DNA from 4 places in the Isoptericola sp. MSGPD8_1_ISO-PGPR-S23-394 genome. Region 1 is predicted to be linked to each of the others. Evidence: riboswitches for the same ligand, from Rfam matches in the RefSeq annotation. Region 1 holds a riboswitch; each other region holds the start of a gene.
What was found. Region 1 has a riboswitch for thiamine pyrophosphate ahead of thiD (bifunctional hydroxymethylpyrimidine kinase/phosphomethylpyrimidine kinase). Riboswitches for the same ligand answer to the same signal wherever they lie in the genome.

Region 1 (5,126 bases):
GCACCTGCGCGAGGCCTTCCACCTCAACCAGCTCCTGCACGACCACGTCCCCGACACCGACGCCGAGCGTCAGGAGTGGTCGGGGCGCATCGTGGAACTCTGCGGTGCCGCCGGGACGGCCCTCGACGACCTGCACGCCGGCCTGGCCGAGCGGCGCCGCTCCGCCCGCGCGACGCCGGAGGCGGTCGCACGGGTCGAGGAGCGCATCGACGCCGTACGGAGCGCCGTCGATCCGGCACGCGCGGACGTCGAGCGGCTTCGCGCCGACTACACGGACCACGCGCTCGCGCCGGTGGCGGACAACCCGGCGCAGGCCGCCCGGCTGCTGGACTTCGCCGCTCGCAGCGCGGCGGCTGCGCGGCGCCGCCTCACCTCGCAGCAGGTCGCCCAGGCGGTGGCCGGGACGCGCGCGGCCGAAGAGGCCGTCCACCGCGCCGAGGGTCTGCTCGCCGCCGTCGAGGACTTCGAGTCCGAGGCCCTGCGCGCCGAGGCCGCGCTCGGCGCGCTGGTCGCGGAGTCCCGCACCGAGCTCGCCCAAGCACGTGCGATGCCCGCGGACCGGCGTCGGGGACCCGTCGACACCGCCGCGGACGCCCTCGAGGACACCCTGGCGTCGCTCCCGCCGTCCGACGGGCCGAGCGACCCGATCGCCACCCTGACACGGCTCCGGGAGACCAACACCGCCCTGGACGACGCCGTGCGCGACCGCCTCGAGCGCGACGAGCGGGCCCGACGGGCGACCGCCCAGCGGGGTCCCGCGCTCGACGATGCCGCCCGCCAGGTGGCAGCGGCCCGGTCCGTCGTCGACGACTACCGCGCACCCGTCGGGCCGGACGCCCGCACCCGGCTCGCCGAGGCGGCACGCGAGCTCGCGGCAGCTCGCGCCGCCACCGACGCCGAGTCGTCGGTCGACGGCGCCCGCCGCGCCGCGGCGCTCGCCACCGAGGCGACCGAGCTCGCCCGCCGCGACCTCGCGCGGGCGGGCGGCGGTGCGGCGCGGCCGTGGGACGAGCGACGGCCCACGGCCGCGGGGCGCGGGAGCTCGGGGGCCTTCGGCGCCGTGCTGGGCGGCATGGTCCTCGGCGGGATCCTGGACGAGATCGGCGACCTGTTCGACTGACGGATCCCGCGGTCCCGCCGGGCCGCACCCGGCAGGACTCAGGCCCGCAGGAGCCGACACGAGTCAGCCCGGCTCAGCCCGGCACAGGGCCCCGGCGCGCCGCCCACAGATGGTCCACCGGCCCGTTCCCCCGACCGACCTCCAGGGCCGCCCCGGCAGCGATCGCACCGGTGAGCCACGACTTCGTCTCCCGCAACGCCTCGGCCCAGTCGCCGCCGCGCGCGTATCGCGTCACCAGGCCGCTCGACAACGAGCAGCCCGTGCCGTGCGTGCTGGACGTGCGCAACCGGGTACCGGGGACCTCGACCACCAGCCCGTCGGGTGCGACGAGCGCGTCGGGCACCTGGTCCCCGTCCAGGTGGCCGCCCTTGGCCACGACGCGCACGCCGTGCCGCTCGGCCAGCACCGCCGCCTGGCCCAGCACCCCCCGCCAGTCGGTGGCGACGGGCTCGCACAGCAGCACGGCGAGCTCGGCCGTGTTGGGCGTGACGACGTCCGCGTGGTCCAGCACCCGGCGCAGGGCCTCCTCGCCGTCGCCGTCCAGCAGACGGTCTCCGGAGGTGGCGACCATGACGGGATCGACCACCACCGGGGGCCGCGACGGCCCGGCGAGCCGGTCGAGCCACTCGTCGACGACGTGGGCCGCTCCGGCGGTGGCCAGCATGCCGATCTTGACCCCGTCGAGCGTCACGTCGGCGCACAGGGTCTCGAGCTGCTCCGCGAGGAACGACGGCGGCGGCACGTGCACCGCGCTCACCCCCTGCGTGCTCTGTGCGGTCAGCGCCGTCACGGCAGCCATGCCGTAGCCGCCGGCGGCAGCCACCGACTTCAGGTCCGCCTGGATGCCCGCTCCGCCGCTCGGGTCGGACCCCGCGACGGAGAGCACCCGCGGGACGGCCCGGCGTGACGCGGGTGCGCCAGGCCGGCGGGAGACGGCCGCTCGGGTGGCGACGGCGGTCACGGTGGTGACGGTGCGCGGGTTCGACGGCATCGCGACATCCCTTCGTCAGTGCTGGCTGCTTCAGGTTCGACGGGTGTGATCTCAGCTCCCGGGCGGGCGCACCCCGTGTCGTCGGACCACCGTAGCGCGGCCGCCGGCGGCCCGAGACGGTGTCTCACCCGCGCCCCGGCGGGCCGGCACCGGCGATCCTGCCGATGCCCGGTGCAGCCGCCACCAGCACGCTGGGCGAGCAGCACCCGCTCCGCCGCGTCCGGCGTCACCGACGACGACCGGCCGGCGAGGCACCGTCAGCGCTGTCAGAACCGTCAGAGAGGACGCATCATGCAGCACGCACCGAGCACGGCCCGGTCGGGCCGACGTCTCACGGGAGCCCTGGCCTCCCTCGCCGTCGCCGTGGGCATCGGGGTCGCCTCCGGCGCCGCGGCCCACGCGGCCGACAACCCGTACGAGCGCGGACCGGACCCGACCGAGTCGAGCATCGAGGCCACCCGAGGGGCCTACACCGTCTCCGAGCGGAACGTCTCGAGCTGGGTCTCCGGGTTCGGCGGCGGCACGATCTACTACCCCACCACCACCGGTGACGGGGCCTTCGGCGCAGTGGTGGTCTCGCCCGGCTACACCGGTACGGAGAGCACCATCGCGTGGCTGGGCCCCCGGCTCGCCTCCCAGGGGTTCGTGCTGCTCACGATGGCCACGAACTCGATCTACGACCAGCCCGACTCGCGCGCCGACCAGATCCAGGCGGCGCTCGACTACCTCACCGGCTCCAGCCCGGTGGCCGATCGCATCGACGAGGACCGCCTGGCACTCATGGGTCACTCCATGGGGGGCGGCGGCACGCTGCGCGCGGTGGACGACAACCCGGAGATCAAGGCCGCCATCCCGATGACGCCGTGGCACCTGAAGAAGGACTGGTCGTCCGTGGCGACCCCGACGCTGATCTTCGGCGCCGAGAACGACTCGGTGGCGCGCCACGAGACGCACGCCGAACCGTTCTACGAGTCGCTGGACGACGACCTGCCGAAGGCCTACCTGGAGCTCGACGGGGCGAGCCATTTCGCCCCCAACTACTCCAACACGACGATCGCGAAGTACTCGATCTCCTGGCTCAAGCGGTTCGTCGACGACGACGACCGGTATACGCAGTTCCTGTGCCCCGGCCCCTCGACCGGATGGTTCTCGGACGTCGAGGTGTACGAGAGCTCCTGCCCCTTCTGACCTCCGCTCCCCCCGACCGGGCGGGTGGTCGCACCGTCGTGCGGCCACCCGCCCGTGTGCCCCCGCACAGCATCGGCTGCCGGCGGCCGGGGCCGGGCACAACGCCGGCTGGCGCCTGGACGGCATCCGCCTAGCCTCGGCCCATGGAGACGACGGCGCCCCCGCCCGGACTGGTCGAGCTGGCCCGCGGACAGCAGCTCCAGGCCGACGGCCCGGCCACCGACGCCTGTGCCAGCCTCGACCTCGCCCGCGACGCCCTGGTGGCACGTCCCGGCACCGCCGTCCCCGGCGACGTCATGGCAGCCGTCCTGGGCGCCGTCGACGCCGCCTGGTCCGCCGGAGACCTCGCGGCCTGCCGCGACACCGTGACCCACGGTCTGGCGGCGTGCACCCCCGACGCCGGGCCGCCGCGCGACTACCTGCGAGGGCTGCACACGCTGCTCGAGGGACGACCGCAGGAGTCCGCGGAGCCGTTGCGCCGGGTGGTCGAACAGCTGCGAGGCGCCCACGAGGCGGACTCGCTGCGGCTCGCGGCCACCGCGGCCCTGCTGACGGGGGACGTCACCACGGCGTGCCGCGCCGGAGCCCGGGCCCTCGCCACCGCACGGGCAGCCGGCGACCCTGCCCTGGTCGCCCGTGCCACCGAGCACGTCGCCTACGCCGAGCTGCGGGCCGGCCGGCACGCCCAGGCGCGCGACCACGCCGTCGCGGGCTGGCACGCCGCGCGTCGGTCCGGCCGGGTCAACACCGCCGCCCACCACCGCGCGGTGCTGGCGCTGGTCACCTCTGTGCTCGGCCCCCTCGCCGACGTGCCCCTCCATGCCGCCGCGGCCCTGGGGACCGCACGCCGGCACGGACTCGCCACGCCGGTCACCCTCGCCGAGTGGGCGCTGGCCCGTGCGGAGCTCGCCGACGGGCGCCCGGCCGACGCGGCGGGTCGCCTGACCTCGCTGCTGGCCCCGTCCCACGGCGGTGCGCACTTCGCCCTGCGCGGGCTCGTCCTGCCGACACTCGTCGAGGCCGCCGTCGCCGCCGGCGACCCCGACGTGGCGCGTGCCGCGATGCCTGAGCTGTCCGCGTGGACCAGGTCGGCCGCCGACCCTCAGGGACCGGCGCTGCTGCTGCGCTGCGACGCGGTGCTGGCGTCGGACCCGGAGCAGACCGACGATCTCTACCGTCGGGCGCACGACGCCCACCTCGGTGCCGGCGGCGGCTTCGAGCGCGCCCGGACCCTGCTGCTGCACGGCATGTGGCTGCGTCGTCACCGCCGACCGGCTGACGCGCGGCGGCGGCTGCGCGACGCCTACCAGCTCCTCGACCGCTGCGGCGCCGTGCCCTGGGCCGCGCTGGCCCGCGCGGAACGGCGGGCGACCGGGGCACCCGACGCCACCGGCACGGCCGGCACGAGCGTCCCGCCGCCGGCCGGGCTCGAGGTGCTCACGCCCCACCAGCGACGGATCGCCCGGTGCGTGGCGGACGGTGCGACGAACCGTGAGATCGCCGTCCGGCTGTCGGTGAGCGTCCGCACGGTCGACTGCCACCTGCGCAACATCTTCGTCGCGCTCGGCGTGCGCTCCCGCGTCGAGCTCGCGCGCCGGGTCACGGCTCCGCGCCCCGGCGCCGCCTAGAGACCGACCAGACGGTATGCGATGCTGTGACGGGACGACACCGGCGTCGTCCGGGAGGAGGAGCCATGCCCGACGTCGCACCGGCCGCACCGGCCCCGTCCCGGACGGGGGTGGGCAGCACGCCCGCCCGGTCTCGGCACCAGCTCGTCGCCTCGGTCCTGGACGGTTCGTGCCCGCTCGCCGAGCTGCGCCGTGCCGC
Region 2 (5,126 bases), 1.6 Mb from region 1:
CAGGACCTCCGCGAAGCCGGAGAGGTCGAGCGTCCGCCCGCCCGCGCCGTCGTCGGCGAAGAAGCCCTCGACGACCAGCGCGACCACGGGCCACGCGAAGAAGACGGCGAGGAACACCAGCGGGACGCCGACCGCCCCGCCCCAGCCCAACCACGCCCACCGGGGCCGGCGCCGCGGACTCACCGGAGCGAGTCCTGGGCGAGCCTGCGGCTCCGCACCGGGCGAGCGCCTTGCTCCGCTGCGGCCCTCACCCTCGCGTCGCCTCCGGCTCACCCGATGCCGTCTCGGCTGAGCCTGCGGCTCCGCACCGGGCGAGTGCCTTGCTCCGCTGCGGCCCTCACCCTCGCGTCGCCTCCGGCTCACCCGATGACCGTGGCCGTCCACTGCTCGATCCACTCGTCGCGGTGCTCGGCGATCTCCGTGGCCGGGACGTCGTAGGGCTCGTCGGCCAGCGGTGCGAACTGCTCCCACTCGGCCGGCAGCTCGACCGTCTCGTCGGCCGGGTACATGTACATGTTCGCCGGGATGTCCGCCTGGACCTCGCCGGACGCGAGGAAGTCCACCAGGGCACGGGCACCGTCCGGGTTGTCCGTCCCCGCCAGGACGCCCGCGTACTCCACCTGCCGGAAGCACGTGCCCAGCAGCGCCGTCGTCGTCGACTCGCTGCCGTCCTCGGTGACCGTGAAGGCGGGCGACGTCGCGTACGACAGCACGATCGGGCGCTCCCCGCCCTCCCCCGCACCGGAGAAGTCGACGTAGTAGGCGTCCGACCAACCGTCGGTCACCCGGAGCCCGTTGTCCGCGAGGTCGGCCCACCAACCCTGCCAGGCGTCCTCGCCGAACGCGCTGATCGTGGCCAGCAGGAACGCGAAGCCGGGGGACGACGTCGCCGGGTTGGTGACGACCGTCAGGTCGGCGTAGGCCGGGTCGGTGAGGTCCTCGAGGCCGGTCGGCGGCTCGATGTCCGCGTCCTCGAACCACGCGGTGTCGACGTTGAGGCACACGTCACCACGGTCGATCGGGGTCAGGCCCTCCAGGCCCTCCTCGACCTGGGCGCTCACCGAGGGGTCCAGGTCCTCGGGCGTGTACGGCTCGAACACGCCCTCCTCGACCGCCCGCGACGCGAACGTGTTGTCGACCCCGTAGACGACGTCGCCCAGCGGGCTGCCCTGGGTCAGGACGAGCTGGTTGACCAACGCCCCGGCGTCGCCCGCCGCGACGTGCTCGACCTCCAGACCCGTGTCTGCCTCGAAGGACTCGAGGAGCCCCTCGCTCAGCGCGAAGGAGTCGTGCGTGACCAGCGTCACCGTGCCGGACAGCTCGGCGGACGAGTCCGCCGGGACCGGTGTGCTCCCCTGCTCTCCCGGGGCGTCGTCGCCCGTGCAGGCGGCCAGGGCGGGCACCAGCCCGACGACGGCGAGGGTTGCCAGGGTGCGGCGGGTACGGATGGTCATACGTCCTCCTCAGACGGATCTGAAGGGGGGCCGTGCCCGCCGTTCGCGGACCACGGGATCGAGAAGCCCGACTTCCTCCACCGGTGCTAACCGGATCAGGTTCGAGGGTCTGCGGCGAACCGCACTCTCAGCGCTCGCTGGCGCTCCCCTGTCGTTCCCTCCGAGCCTACACACCGCACGCACGCTACGGTGGTGGCGTCCGTCGGGCGGGCCGCTCGCGGCACCGTCCGATGCTGCCGTCTGGTACTGGAGGATCCGTGGAGCATTCCGAGCAGTCCGAGCCCTCGCTGGGGGTCAAGATCGGGACGGTCGCCGCGACGTTCGCGGCCGGGTGGGTCGCGCAGAAGCTCATCAAGGTCGTCTGGGAGAAGGCCACCGGTCACGACGCCCCCATCGACCTCGACGCGGACGACATCCCGATCGTCCAGGCGATCACGTTCGCGGCGGTCACCGGTGGGGTCGCCGTGCTGGCCCGCCGGCTCGCCCGTCAGGGTGTGACCAAGGCGGTCGACCGGCGCGCCAAGAGCGTCTCCGTCGTGTAGGCCCGACGGCGCCGCCACGGCCGGACGCCGTCCCTCAGCTCCGGCTCCGCTGGCGGCGGCGCGCGAGCTGCGCCTCGTGCCCGTGGGGACGGTCCACCGTGTGCACGGCGGCCAAGGCCGCGGCGAGGCGGTCGTCCGGCGCGAGGTCCGCGTGCAACGCCAGGGCCGCGACGATCTGCGAGGCGGCCGCCTGGACGGGGATGCCGGCCCGTGCGGCTGTTTCGCCGAGCCGGTCGCCCGCCTCGTCCTCCGCGATGCCCTGGACCGCCATGAAGGCGCCCTTGGCCTGCTCGACCGCAGCGGCCGAGACCATCGCGCGCCCCACCGCACGGTGCGACTCGCGGTCCAGTGCTTCCCTCGTCACCGGGCTGATGTCGAGCACGTAGCCCACCACGTGGCTGACCGCGCCCTCGTCGTCGTGCTGCGCCTGCCCCGTGACGACCACGGTGCGGGCCTTCCCGTGCGGGTCGACGATGCGGTGCGCGCTGCTGAACGGTCGCCCGGCCCGCAACGCCACGACCGCTGTCCGGGAGAGCCGTGCGCGGTCGTCGGGGTGGGTGCGGCTGCGCAGCAGGTCGACGGTGGGCTCGATCTCTCCCGGCTCCCGCCCGTGCATCCGGTAGACCTCGTCGGACCACCACGTCAGCCCGGACTCGACCTCGACCCGGTACCGACCCACGACGAGCTGCACGCCAGCGGCCAGCGCCTCGGCGGCCGCGGCCAGACCTGTCGCTCGGCTGGTGCGGTGCGACGACGACCCGCTCATGACGACTCTCCGGATTCCCGGGCACGGCGCCCGGTCAGGACTGGTGTGCCGCCCACCGTACTCCCGGGGTGGAGAACTGCCACCCGAGGGCCGATGCTTCACCCGACGGGCTTCAGCGACGACTTGTCGTCGGATGCGGGTGCCTCGCCGGCCACCTCCCGGCGATGTGCACGGACCGAGTGGACGACCGCGCCCACCCAGACGACAACCACGACGCCGAAGACGACCGCCGCGGCGGCACCTTCCAGGGACACGAACTCGGTCCCGAGGAGCGTCCGCGTGTTCGTCAGGACGATGAGGCCGCCGACGGCCGACCCGAGGACGCGCGGAGGAACCCACCGCACGATCCAGGCCGCGATCGGGGCGGCAATCAGCCCGCCGATCAGCAGGGCGATCGCCCAGGAAGTCTCGATCCCCGCCGTCCCGAGCCCGACGAAAAAGCCGAGGCTCGCAGCCACTGCGACGAAGAACTCGCTGGTGTCGATCGAACCGATGACCTTCCGGGGCTCGAGCCGCCCGCTCGCGAGGATCGCCGGGGTACCGACCGGCCCCCAGCCCCCGCCGCCCGTCGCGTCCATGAATCCGGCGACCAGCCCGAGCGGGGTGAGGAAGCGTCGGCGCAGCGGCTGGCCCACCCGGTCGGTGCGGAGCCCCCGGAACGTGAACCGGAACAGGACGTAGAGGCCCAGGCCGAGGAGCAGCACGGACATCAGCGGGCCGGCGATCTCCGTCGAGAGCCACGAGAGGAACGTGGCCCCGACGAAAGCTCCCACCGCACCGGGGACACCGATCCGCGCGACGACGCGCCAGTCGACGTTCCCGAAACGCCAGTGCGAGGCGCCGGAGGCGAGGGTGGTCCCGATCTCGGCCAGGTGCACGGTCGCCGAGGCAGCCGCGGGGTTGGTGCCGATCATCAGCAGGAGGGTCGTCGAGGTGACGCCATAGGCCATGCCGAGGCTGCCGTCGACGAGCTGTGCCCCCAGACCGACCAGGGCGAGGAGTACGAGGGTGTGCACGGTGACCTCCGGAGACGGATCGGCATTACTCGACATACCCTATAGGTTCAGTCGGGTTTTGGGGAGACGTTCGCCCGACGGGATCGATCCCGGCCTACGGGTTCTCCCAGGCCTCCTCGTCGTCCACCAGCCGGCGCAGCTCCTCCGGCACCGACCCGGCGGCCAGGTCAGCCAGCGTGACCTGCGCGAGAACGGCTCGCACGTTCGCCCGCAGCGCCACCCACACGTGGAGCAACGATGCTGCGGAACCCGAGTAGTCGAGATCCGAGGGCCGCTGGTCACGCACGTAGACCAGGGGGCCGTCGACCGCGCGCACGACGTCAGCCACGGTCACACGATCCGCCGGCCGTGCGAGCACGTACCCACCGCCGACCCCTCGCCGGCTGGCGACGATCCCGTCCCGACGCAGATCCCGCAGGATCGCCTCGAGGAACCGGTGGGGGACGTCCTGTGCGGACGCGAGGGCCTCGGCAGACACGGGGGCGCCGTCCGTGACGGCCGCCAGCTCGATCGACGCCCGCACCGCGTAGTCGGCCTTCGCCGAGATCCTCACCTACGCCGCCTCCCTGTCTGCTCGCGGGTCTGCCCGCGCCGCGCGGAGCACCTCGCATGATACGTGCCCTGCCCTGCCCGAAACGCTTGCCCCAGAATGCAGTCAGGCCCCCCGCACCGTGTGGTGTGGGGGGCCTGGCTGTGAAGGGTGTCCGGCGGCGTCCTACTCTCCCACCCCGTCTCCAGGGCAGTACCATCGGCGCTGAAGGGCTGAGCTTCCGGGTTCGGTATGGGACCGGGCGTTTCCCCTTCGCTGTGACCGCCGTAACGTTATCGAGTTGTTCGGGTTCCCCCTTGTTGTTTCACCTGGTCGAGGTGAAAGGGGGTGGTGCCCGTTTCTCGGGAACCGCACAGTGGACGCGTGCATAGCAGAAGTGTTGGTGTTGAAGTTGTTGGCTTATTAGTACCGGTCAGCTGCGACAGTCGTTGGTCCTGTCTTCCACTTCCGGCCTATCTACCCAGTGGTCTAGCTGGGTGCCTTCACCCCACGAGGGGGATGGAAACCTCATCTTGAAGCAGGCTTCCCGCTTAGATGCTTTCAGCGGTTATCCCTTCCGAACGTAGCGAACCAGCGGTGCTCCTGGCGGAACAACTGGCATACCAGAGGTTCGTCCGTCCCGGTCCTCTCGTACTAGGGACAGCCCTTCTCAAGTTTCCTGCGCGCGCAGCGGATAGGGACCGAACTGTCTCACGACGTTCTAAACCCAGCTCGCGTGCCGCTTTAATGGGCGAACAGCCCAACCCTTGGGACCTACTCCAGCCCCAGGATGCGACGAGCCGACATCGAGGTGCCAAA
Region 3 (5,126 bases), 1.1 Mb from region 1:
GGTTCCTCCGGCACCCGGGGAGGGTGCACGTGCGGCATCGGGGTCCGGATTTCGTCGGGACCGTGGTGGCCGTGTAGTGTTCTCTCCGCGCCCCGATAGCTCAGTCGGTAGAGCATCTCCATGGTAAGGAGAAGGTCAAGGGTTCGATTCCCTTTCGGGGCTCTGTGACACGACGCGGGTCCACCACCCGGACAACGGGTGGATGGTCTCGCGCTGAGTCACGCGCGGCGGGGTAGCTCAGCTGGTCAGAGCGCACGACTCATAATCGTGAGGTCGCGGGTTCGAGCCCCGCCCTCGCTACCATCCACACGGCAACACACGGTTCGACGGCCGGCGTCGGACCACCCAGTTCCTTGACGCACGTTGCGCCTTCCGGGGGCGCGAGAGGTGACACACCATGGCTGCCAAGAGCGCGGACGTCCGCCCGAAGATCACGCTGGCCTGCGTGGACTGCAAGGAGCGGAACTACATCACGAAGAAGAACCGCCGGAACAACCCGGACCGCCTGGAGATGGCGAAGTTCTGCCCGCGTTGCGGCAAGCACACCGCGCACCGCGAGACCCGCTGAACCAGCGGTAGGACGACCCCGACGTGGCGAGCACGCTCCCCGATCCTGCCTACGCCGGTCGCGAGTACCCGGCCACCGCCCCGTACTCCGTCGGCCGCGAGAAGATTCGTGAGTTCGCCGCCGCCGTCGGTTCCCAGCACCCCGCGCACCACGACCTCGTGGTGGCGCGGGGTCTTGGCTATCCGGACCTGGTCGCGTCGCCGACGTTCGCCGTCGTGGTCGCCCAGCAGGCCGAGTCCCAGTACGTCGCGGACCCGGCGGCCGGGATCGACTTCTCGCGCGTGGTGCACGCCGACGAGAAGTTCGAGCACCACCGGCCGGTCGTGGCTGGGGACGAGCTCGTGACGGTCCTGCACGTCGACGCGGTCACCCAGCGCTCGAGCATCTCGATGGTCACCACGCGCTGCGAGATCTACGCCGCCTCCGGGCCTGACGACGCCACCCCGGGTGAGCACGTCGCCACGGTGACGTCGAGCCTCGTCGTCCGCGGGGAGGAGCCCTGATGACCACGCAGCGACCGGAGCTGGCAGCGCTGTCGGTGGGTGACGTCGTCGCCACCCGTTCGATCGAGCTCGACCGCGCCACGCTCGTCCGCTACGCCGGTGCCAGCGGCGACTTCAACCCCATTCACTGGGACGAGGCCTTCGCCACCGAGGTCGGCCTGCCCGGGGTCATCGCCCACGGCATGTGCACGATGGGCTCCGTGATCGGTGTCGTCGAGGACTGGGCCGGCGACCCGGGTGCGATCGTCCGCTACGGCACACGTTTCACCAAGCCGGTGCCCGTGCCCGCACGAGGTGCCACCGTGGTCGAGGTGACCGCCACCGTCGGCGCCTTGGACGCGGAGGCCGGTACCGCCCGCGTCGATCTCGCCGTCGTGCACGACGGCGCCAAGGTGCTGGGCCGCGCCCAGGCCGTCGTCCGCCTCTCCTGAGCGGACCTCCTCTCAGCGGCGTGCGCCGCGACGCGTGGTCCCTTCACAGCGGCGAGTGACACGAGTAACCTTCGAGGTGCGTCCCCAACGGTGGGGGCGCGGACATCGAAGGAGATGCTCATGCCCAGACGCGTCCTCACCCCTGCCGCCGAGATCGCCACCGACCCGTCCGCCCGCCCGGCAGGCGTCTCGCGCCGCGGCGTGCTCGTCGCGGGCGCCGCCGGGGCCCTCACGCTCGCCACCGGCGCCGAGGCGTGGGCCGCCGGGCACACCGGAGCGGGTCGCCCCTGGCCTGGCCACGCCGGGGGGTCCGCCGGATCCGTGCGGCGCGCCCACGAGTTCCTCGGCGTGATGACCGACGCGTACCCCGAGGTCGACACCGGGCCCCGCCTGGCCCAGTCCTACGCCGACCAGCTCGGGCTCTTCTCGACCGCCTTCGTCTACGACGTCGCCCTGATGATCTGCGCCTCGCTCGCCGGGGGGCACGTGGAGCGGGCCACCACCCTGGCCGACGGCCTCGTCTTCGCCCAGGAGCACGACCCGGCCCACGACGACGGACGCCTGCGCCAGGGCTACAACGCCGGCCCGTACACGTTCTACGACGGCTCCGCACAGGCCTACGGGCTCGAGCTGCCCGACGGCACCGCGAACATCGGCTGGCAGTTCGGGTTCCTCGGGACCGCGGTCGGAGACATGGCCTGGCCTGGCATCGCCCTGCTGCACACCTACGAGGCGACCGGCGACCGGCGCTATCGGGACGCCGCGGTGCGGATCGGCGAGTGGATCCTCGACAACACCTGGTCGGAGCGCACGCTCGGCGGGTTCTCCTTCGGGGTCGACGGCGGCAACGCCCCGATCCCCAACGGCTCGACCGAGCACAACGTCGACTGCGTGGCGTTCTTCCGCCAGCTCGACGCGCTGGCCGGCGGCCGGCGCTGGCGCCGGGCGGAGCGTCACGCCCGCGAGTTCGTCGACCGCATGTGGGACCGGCGTGGCGGCTACTTCTACACCGGGACGAACGACGGCGAGGAGATCAACACCGACCCGCTGCCCCTGGACCCTGCGACCTGGGGCTGGCTCGCGCTGCGGGCGAACCGGTACGGCCGTGCCGTCGACTGGGCGGCCTCGGACCTCGCCGCCCGCGACGTCGCGGGTGCCGGGAGCTCGCAGCTCCCCGAGGGGACCGCGATCTCCGGCGTGACGTTCTCTAGCGCGAGCCTGACCACGACGGCCTCGTACGAGGGCGTCCAGGCGCACCCGGACGCCGTCTGGCTGGAGGGCACGGCGCAGCTCGCCTGCGCGCTGGCCGACCGCGGGCGCGGGCGTCGTGACGCCGCCCGGGCCGAACGGCTGCTGGCCGAGGTCCGCCGGACGCAGGACCTGCTCGGTGGCGGGCAGACGGTGGGAGGGGACGCGCTGCCGGAGCGCTCCGGTGTCGTGGCCGCCACGAGCCTCGTCGACACCGGGTTCGGATTCGGCTACTTCCAGGTGCAGCACACCGGCGCCACGTCCTGGTACCTCCTGGCCGCCGCCGGTGCCAACCCGTTGCAGGTCGGCGGGCTCCGCCGTCGTCGTCCCTGACCCCCGACGCTGTGGGTTTGAAATCTACGGATCCGCATCCCTTGAGTCCGTAGATTTCATACCCACAGCGAGGTGGGGGGCGTGCGTGCTACGTTGCGGGTGATCCCACGGGAGCCTCACGCAGGGGCTGAGATCGGGCTGACGCGGCCCGGACCGTTGAACCTGACCGGGTCATGCCGGCGTAGGAAGATGGAGTACACATGTCGCACGACGCACCGTCGCGCGCGCTCGCCTTCGAGCGCGACACCGAGACCGGGATCGTGGTCCCGGTCACCGAGATCACCCTGGCCGACGCCCCTGACGGGTCGGCCAACCCTCCGGTGCGGATCTACCGCACCGACGGCCCGGGGGGTGACCCCACCGAGGGGATCCCGGGCCTGCGCACGGCGTGGATCGCCGCGCGGGAGGACACCGAGGAGTACACGGGCCGCGAGCGGTCCCTGGCCGACGACGGCCGGGGGGCCGCCCGGCGCGGAGCCGCCTCGGCCGAGTGGCGGGGCGAGCGTCGTCGTCCGCGCCGCGGCCTCGACGGCCGCACCATCACGCAAATGCACTACGCCCGCCGGGGCGAGATCACCCCGGAGATGCGCTTCGTCGCGATCCGCGAGGGGGTCGACGTCGAGCTGGTGCGCTCCGAGGTCGCGGCGGGCCGCGCGATCATCCCGAACAACGTCAACCACCCCGAGTCAGAGCCGATGATCATCGGGCGGGCGTTCACGGTGAAGGTCAACGCCAACATCGGCAACTCGGCCGTCCACTCCTCGATCGCCGAGGAGGTGGAGAAGCTGCAGTGGGCCACGAAGTGGGGCGCGGACACGGTCATGGACCTGTCCACGGGTGACGACATCCACACCACGCGCGAGTGGCTGCTGCGCAACGCGCCCGTGCCGATCGGGACGGTGCCGATCTACCAGGCCCTCGAGAAGGTCGACGGGGACGCCTCGCGCCTCACCTGGGAGATCTACCGCGACACGGTGATCGAGCAGTGCGAGCAGGGCGTCGACTACATGACGGTGCACGCCGGGGTGCTGCTGCGCTACGTGCCGCTCACCGCGAACCGGGTGACCGGCATCGTCTCGCGCGGCGGGTCGATCATGGCCGGCTGGTGCCTGGCCCACCATCAGGAGAACTTCCTGTACACCCACTACGACGAGCTGTGCGAGATCTTCGCGCGGTACGACGTCGCGTTCTCCCTCGGGGACGGCCTGCGGCCCGGGTCGATCGCGGACGCGAACGACGAGGCCCAGTTCGCCGAGCTCGACACCCTGGCCGAGCTCACCAAGCGGGCATGGCAGCACGACGTGCAGGTCATGGTCGAGGGTCCCGGGCACGTGCCGCTGCACCTGGTGCGCGAGAACGTCGAGCGTCAGCAGGAGCTGTGCGACGGCGCCCCGTTCTACACCCTGGGGCCGCTGGTGACGGACATCGCCCCGGGGTACGACCACATCACCTCCGCCATCGGTGCCACGGAGATCGCCCGGTACGGCACGGCGATGCTCTGCTACGTCACGCCCAAGGAGCACCTGGGGCTGCCGAACCGCGACGACGTGCGCACCGGCGTCGTGACCTACAAGATCGCCGCGCACGCCGCGGACGTCGCCAAGGGCCACCCGGGGGCGACCGAGCGGGACGACGCGCTGAGCAAGGCCCGGTTCGAGTTCCGGTGGCGCGACCAGTTCAACCTGTCTCTGGACCCGGAGCTGGCCGAGTCTTACCACGACGAGACGCTGCCGGCGGAGGCGGCCAAGACGGCGCACTTCTGCTCCATGTGCGGACCCAAGTTCTGCTCGATGCGCATCTCGCAGGACATCCGCGACGAGTTCGGCGACGCGGGCGCCCAGCAGCGAGTGGTGGCCGAGGCCGAGGCCGGCATGGCGGAGAAGTCCGCCGAGTTCCGCGCCGCCGGTGGCGAGGTCTACCTGCCGACCCCGACGGTGAGATAGCCCCACGCCCCTGCGGGTGCACGACACGCCGCGACCCGGTCGCGCCCGACAGCGTGTCGTGCACCCGCAGGGGTGTCGTCGGTCTCGGATGCTGACCCGT
Region 4 (5,126 bases), 920 kb from region 1:
GTCGGGGCCGGTGGTCTCGGCAGCCCCGTCCTGCTCTACCTCGCCGCGGCCGGCGTCGGGACGCTGGGCGTGGTGGACGACGACGCCGTGGACGTGACCAACCTGCAGCGTCAGGTGCTGCACGGGCAGTCGGACCTCGGCCGGGCCAAGGTCGCCTCGGCGCGAGACGCGGTGGCGGAGGTCAACCCGCACGTCGAGGTGGTGGAGCACCCCGTGCGGCTCGACCCCGACAACGTCCTGGAGGTGCTCGCCGGCTACGACCTGGTGGTCGACGGGGCCGACAACTTCCCGACGCGGTACCTCGTCTCCGACGCCGCCGAGATCCTCGGGCTGCCCGTCGTGTGGGGGTCCATCGACCGGTTCGACGGACAGGTCAGCGTCTTCTGGGGGGCCCCGGCGGGCGCGGAGCGCGGCCCCACCTACCGCGACGTCTTCCCTGTCCCGCCCCCACCGGGCACCGTGCCGGACTGCGCCACCGGCGGCGTGCTCGGCGTGCTGTGCGGCGCGGTCGGCTCGGCGATGGCCACCGAGGCGGTCAAGCTGGTCGCCGGGCTCGGCACCTCGTTGCTGGGCCGGCTCGCGGTGTACGACGCCCTCGCGCTCGACTGGCGTGAGCTCACGGTGCGCCCCGACCCGACCCGTGAACCGGTGACGGCCCTGCTGGCCGGCGACGACGCCTACGCCGCGTTCTGCGGGCTCGCGCCGCTGCCGGGCGGACCGGAGATTGCTGCGGCCGACGCCCGGGAGCTGCTCACGGCCGACCCTCCCGCGGTGCTCGTCGACGTGCGCGAGGAGTGGGAGGCGTCGGTGCGGCCGGTCGAGGGCGCCCGGCTGGTGCCGAGCGGCCGGTTCCTGGGCAGCGCCGGTGCCGGACCGGACCACGTGGCCCGCGAGGCGCTGGCCACGCTGCCCACCGACCGGCCGGTGCTGCTCGTGTGCGCGGCCGGGCCCCGGTCGACGGCGGTGGCACAGGTCGCGCGGGCCGAGGGGCTCGACGCGCGCTCCGTCGTCGGCGGCGTGCCCGCCCTGCTCGGCTGACGCCGCGCCGAGCAGGAGCGGTCAGAGGGACAGGTCGAGCCGACCCTCCGGGGTCGAGCTCGCCAGCGCCCGCTCGCGGCGGGGGATGCGCCCGGCCCCCGCGGCGAGCCGGCCCGACTCGACGGCGAGCCGCATCGCGTGGGCCATCCGTACCGGGTCCTCGGCGCGGGTGACGGCCGTCGCGAGGAGCACGCCGTCGCAGCCGAGCTCCATCGCCAGCGCGGCGTCGGAGGCCGTGCCGATGCCGGCGTCCAGGATCACCGGGACCCGGGCGGCGTCCGCGATCGCCTCGATGTTGCGGGGGTTGAGGATACCCAGCCCGGAACCGATCGGTGCGCCCAGCGGCATCACCGCCGCGCAGCCGACGTCCTCGAGGCGCCGGGCCAGGATCGGGTCGTCGTTGGTGTAGGGCAGCACGACGAACCCGTCGCGCACCAGCTCCTCGGCCGCCTCCACCAGACCCACCGGGTCCGGGAGCAGGGTGACGTCGTCGGCGATGACCTCGAGCTTGACCCAGCTCGTGCCGCAGGCCTCGCGGGCGAGCCGGGCGGTCAGCAGCGCCTCGCGCACGGAGAAGCACCCCGCGGTGTTGGGCAGCGCGCGGATCCCGAGCCGCTCCAGCAGCCCCCAGATCCCCGCGTCGCGGGACGCCTCGCCGCCGGCGCGCGGGGCGACGCGGCGCATCGCGACGGTGGTCAGCCCCGTCCCGGAGGCCACCAGGGCCTCCTCGAGGGTGAGCAGGTTGGCCGCGCCACCCGTGCCCATCACCAGGGGCGAACCCACGGCGGTGCCCGCGATGACCAGGGGGTGCTGCACGTCGGTGCGTGTCATGTTCCTCCTCAGCCGCCCTGGACGGCGGTGACGATCTCGACGCGGTCCCCGGCCCGGACCACGGTGGACTCCCAGGTACCGCGGGGGACGACGACGTCGTCGATCGCGACGGCGAGGCCGCGGGGCGCGCCGTCGGCGACGTGACCGGGCATGAGCTCTGCCACCAGCTCGGTGACGGGGACCGCGCCGGTCGGGCCGAGGTCGTGCTCCGCGCCGTTGACCCGGGCGGTCGCCGGGGCGGCGGTGCGCTGGTCGTGTCTCGTCACGGTGCTCCTTGGGTCGGGGGATTGGTGGGGGAGAAGCGCCGCGGGTCGGTCGCGCGCAGGGCCGCGAGCATGGCCGACGGGTCGGCGCTCCGGACGTCGACGTCGAACCACGAGCCCGTCAGCCCCGCCACGACGACGTCGGCGGTCAGCGGCGCCAGCAGGATGCCGTTGCGGTGGTGCCCGGTGGCGAGGTGGAGACCGGGCACGTGCGTCGGGCCGAGGAGCGGCATGTTGTCGGGGGTGGAGGGGCGGGCGCGGGGTGTCGCCTCGACGAGGGCCGCCTCGTCGACCGCGGGCAGCAGCACCCGGGCGTCGCGCAGCAGGGCGAACACACCGCCCGCCGTGGCACGGCGGTCGTCCGGGTTCTCCTCGGTGGTCGCCCCGATGACGAGCTCACAGTGCCCCTTCCACGGGCCCTCGGTGGCCGGGGCACGGGAGACCACGTACACGGGGCGGCCCTGGACGAGGCCGCGGACCACGTGCCGGGGCGCGAGCTCCGGGTCGGCCTGCAGCCGCAGGGTCTGCCCCTTGACCGGGCGGACGGGGACCGCGACACCGGGAAGGTCCGTGAGCAGCGACGCGGACGCCCAGCCCGCCGCCACGACGGTCGCGCCGGCGCGGTGCAGGTGCCGGGTCTCGTCCACCGCGCCGACGACCCGGTCGTCCTCCATCTCGAGCCGGACGACCGCCCGGGCGGCCACGGTGCCGCGCGGGTGGGCGTCGACCGCCCGCCACAGCGCGGTGTGGGTGGCACGCGGGTCGACGGCGTGGTCGCCGGGAACCCAGGCCGCCTCGGTGAGGCGCTGGCCCAGCAAGGGCTCGCGCCGCCGGGCCTCGGAGATCGCCAGCCGCTCCGAGGCGACGGCGTGGCGGGTGTGCAGCGCCAGGATCCGGCGCAGCAGTGCGGCGTCGGTGTCGTCGTAGGCGAGGGTCAGCGTGCCGGACTCCCGCAGCCCGACCCCGAGGCCGGACGCGGACTCCAGGTCGGCGGCGAACGACAGCCAGCGGGAGGCGCCGGTCAGGTGCAGGTGCAGCGCCGTGTCCTCGGTGAACTCCGCCTCGGTGGCGGGGGCGATCATCCCGGCGGCGGCGCGGGTGGAGCCGTCGCCGGGGTCGGGGTCCAGGACGGTCACGCTGAGGCCCGCCTCGAGGGCGCGCCACGCCACGGCGAGGCCGATGATGCCGGCGCCGACCACGACGAGGTCGCGCGTGCCGGCGGGCGGTGCGGGCAGACGTCGGTCCAACTCGGTGCTCCCTTCGCTGGCATGATCCAGATCAGGTGGGACGGTCGGCGCCGCTGCGCCCTCTCAGCCCCGACCGGGGCTCCCGTGCTCACCGCAGCCTACCCGGGCACGCCGGTGGCGGCTCCTAGACTGCGTTGCGTGACATCCGACACCGTCCGTGGCCGGCTCGCCGACGCCCGCCTGTACCTGTGCACCGACGCCCGCGAGGACCGCGGCGACCTGGAACGGTTCCTGCACGCGGCGCTCGCCGGCGGCGTCGACGTCGTCCAGCTGCGGGACAAGACGATCGACGCGGCGCGCGAGCTGGAGCTGCAGTCGCTCGTCGCCCGCGTCGCGGCCGAGCACGGGGCCCTGTGGGCGGTGAACGACCGGGCAGATGTCGCGTCGCTCACCGGAGCGCCGGTGGTGCACATGGGGCAGGGCGACCTGCCGGTGCCCGCGGTCCGCTCGTTGCTCGGCCCGGGACCCGTGCTGGGCCGGTCCACGCACTCGGCCGCGCAGGCGGCCGCGGCGGAGGCCGACGCGGACGTCGACTACTTCTGCGTCGGCCCGATCTGGTCGACGCCCACCAAGCCGGGCCGCGCCGCCGTGGGGCTGGACCTCCTGCGCGAGGTCGCCGCCACGATCCCGACGACGCCGTGGTTCGCCATCGGGGGGATCGACGCCGAGCGGTTGGACGACGTGCTCGACGTCGGCGCCCGGCGGGTCGTCGTCGTCCGAGCGATCACCGAGGCGCCGGACCCGGAGCGGGCGGCGCGCGAGCTGCGCGAGCGGCTCGCCGGATAGCCCCCCGAGACCTGTCTCCCGGTCAGGAGACGTGGCACCATCACACCGCTACACCCGCCGACGCTGTTGGAGTCACCCATGAACGTCCGTCCTCGCCTTGTGGCCGCGCTGGCCGCGGCCCTCTTGCTGACCGGATGTACCGGGAGCGGCGACGAGGATTCCTCGGCCGACGCCACCTCGACCGCGGACGAGCCGGCGCCGGGCGCTTCCGGGAGCGCGGACGCGGCCGTCGGCACCGCCGAGGCGCCGGGGCCCGACGTGGTGATGGCCGAGCAGACGATCGACACCCCGGGCGAAGCGGGCGGCACGATCACCGTCACGCTGCGGACGCTCGAGGTACGGGACGACGTCACGACCGTGCGGTACGCGCTCCGTTGGGAGAACGACGGCGCGGCCGACGACGAGACGGCCAGCCACAGCGACCTCGGTGTCGACTGGATCCCCACCGTCACGGACACCGCCGCGCTGGTCCAGTACCGGCCCTTCTGCACGAGGGGATCGTGGCAGGAGGGCGCCATCTCTCAGCAGCAGTGCGGGTACAGCGCCACTGCCTCGCCCAAGTACCCGTTCGACGGGTTCGTCAACCACGCGACGAACGAGGGCTGGGCCATGCTGCCGGCGCCGGACGGCGAGCCCGGGACGCTCGACGTCGCGCTCGGCCAGGGGCTGCCCGTGTTCACCGGTGCCACCGTGACCTCCGCGGGCGATCCGGCATGAGGACCTGGTCGGCCGTCGCGCGAGGAGCGGGAGGCGTCGTGGTGCTGTCCGCGACGACGCTCGCCGGGCCGGCGCACGCGACGTCGTCCCCGAGCCCCCACCCGCACGGCGCGGCCGTGGCCGAGGTGGCCGAGGAGCTGGCGGCCGAGCGTGCCGAGCTCGAGTCCGTGGAGATCACGGCCGAGATGGCCGCGGACGCGACGCTTGCCCTCGATCCCGCCGACCCGACGTTCGCCCTCGACCC

Region 2: it holds a riboswitch for thiamine pyrophosphate, as region 1 does, so the genes downstream of both, AC3RJ8_RS01665 (thiamine ABC transporter substrate-binding protein) here and thiD (bifunctional hydroxymethylpyrimidine kinase/phosphomethylpyrimidine kinase) in region 1, are expected to answer to the same signal.
Region 3: it holds a riboswitch for thiamine pyrophosphate, as region 1 does, so the genes downstream of both, thiC (phosphomethylpyrimidine synthase ThiC) here and thiD (bifunctional hydroxymethylpyrimidine kinase/phosphomethylpyrimidine kinase) in region 1, are expected to answer to the same signal.
Region 4: it holds a riboswitch for thiamine pyrophosphate, as region 1 does, so the genes downstream of both, thiO (glycine oxidase ThiO) here and thiD (bifunctional hydroxymethylpyrimidine kinase/phosphomethylpyrimidine kinase) in region 1, are expected to answer to the same signal.

Annotation. Positions count from the first base shown of each region.
Region 1 covers NZ_CM176517.1:1,953,921-1,959,046, forward strand. The annotation lists gene AC3RJ8_RS08890 (hypothetical protein) at 1-1,120, shown strand, start outside; gene thiD (bifunctional hydroxymethylpyrimidine kinase/phosphomethylpyrimidine kinase) at 1,194-2,111, opposite strand; TPP riboswitch at 2,102-2,197, opposite strand; gene AC3RJ8_RS08900 (alpha/beta hydrolase family protein) at 2,403-3,299, shown strand; gene AC3RJ8_RS08905 (LuxR C-terminal-related transcriptional regulator) at 3,443-4,927, shown strand; gene AC3RJ8_RS08910 (PucR family transcriptional regulator) at 4,993-5,126, shown strand, end outside.
Region 2 covers NZ_CM176517.1:363,217-368,342, reverse strand. The annotation lists gene AC3RJ8_RS01670 (ABC transporter permease) at 1-183, opposite strand, end outside; gene AC3RJ8_RS01665 (thiamine ABC transporter substrate-binding protein) at 360-1,454, opposite strand; TPP riboswitch at 1,510-1,614, opposite strand; gene AC3RJ8_RS01660 (DUF4235 domain-containing protein) at 1,712-1,996, shown strand; gene AC3RJ8_RS01655 (PAS and ANTAR domain-containing protein) at 2,031-2,762, opposite strand; gene AC3RJ8_RS01650 (sulfite exporter TauE/SafE family protein) at 2,861-3,778, opposite strand; gene AC3RJ8_RS01645 (RrF2 family transcriptional regulator) at 3,873-4,331, opposite strand; rRNA gene rrf (5S ribosomal RNA) at 4,481-4,597, opposite strand; rRNA gene AC3RJ8_RS01635 (23S ribosomal RNA) at 4,711-5,126, opposite strand, start outside.
Region 3 covers NZ_CM176517.1:3,004,200-3,009,325, reverse strand. The annotation lists tRNA gene AC3RJ8_RS13850 (tRNA-Thr) at 90-162, shown strand; tRNA gene AC3RJ8_RS13845 (tRNA-Met) at 227-303, shown strand; gene rpmG (50S ribosomal protein L33) at 398-568, shown strand; gene AC3RJ8_RS13835 (FAS1-like dehydratase domain-containing protein) at 592-1,071, shown strand; gene AC3RJ8_RS13830 (MaoC family dehydratase) at 1,071-1,502, shown strand; gene AC3RJ8_RS13825 (Tat pathway signal sequence domain protein) at 1,623-3,083, shown strand; TPP riboswitch at 3,183-3,288, shown strand; gene thiC (phosphomethylpyrimidine synthase ThiC) at 3,284-5,026, shown strand.
Region 4 covers NZ_CM176517.1:2,874,542-2,879,667, reverse strand. The annotation lists gene moeB (molybdopterin-synthase adenylyltransferase MoeB) at 1-1,038, shown strand, start outside; gene AC3RJ8_RS13165 (thiazole synthase) at 1,060-1,869, opposite strand; gene thiS (sulfur carrier protein ThiS) at 1,878-2,135, opposite strand; gene thiO (glycine oxidase ThiO) at 2,132-3,379, opposite strand; TPP riboswitch at 3,371-3,475, opposite strand; gene thiE (thiamine phosphate synthase) at 3,518-4,165, shown strand; gene AC3RJ8_RS13145 (hypothetical protein) at 4,244-4,882, shown strand; gene AC3RJ8_RS13140 (OmpA family protein) at 4,879-5,126, shown strand, end outside.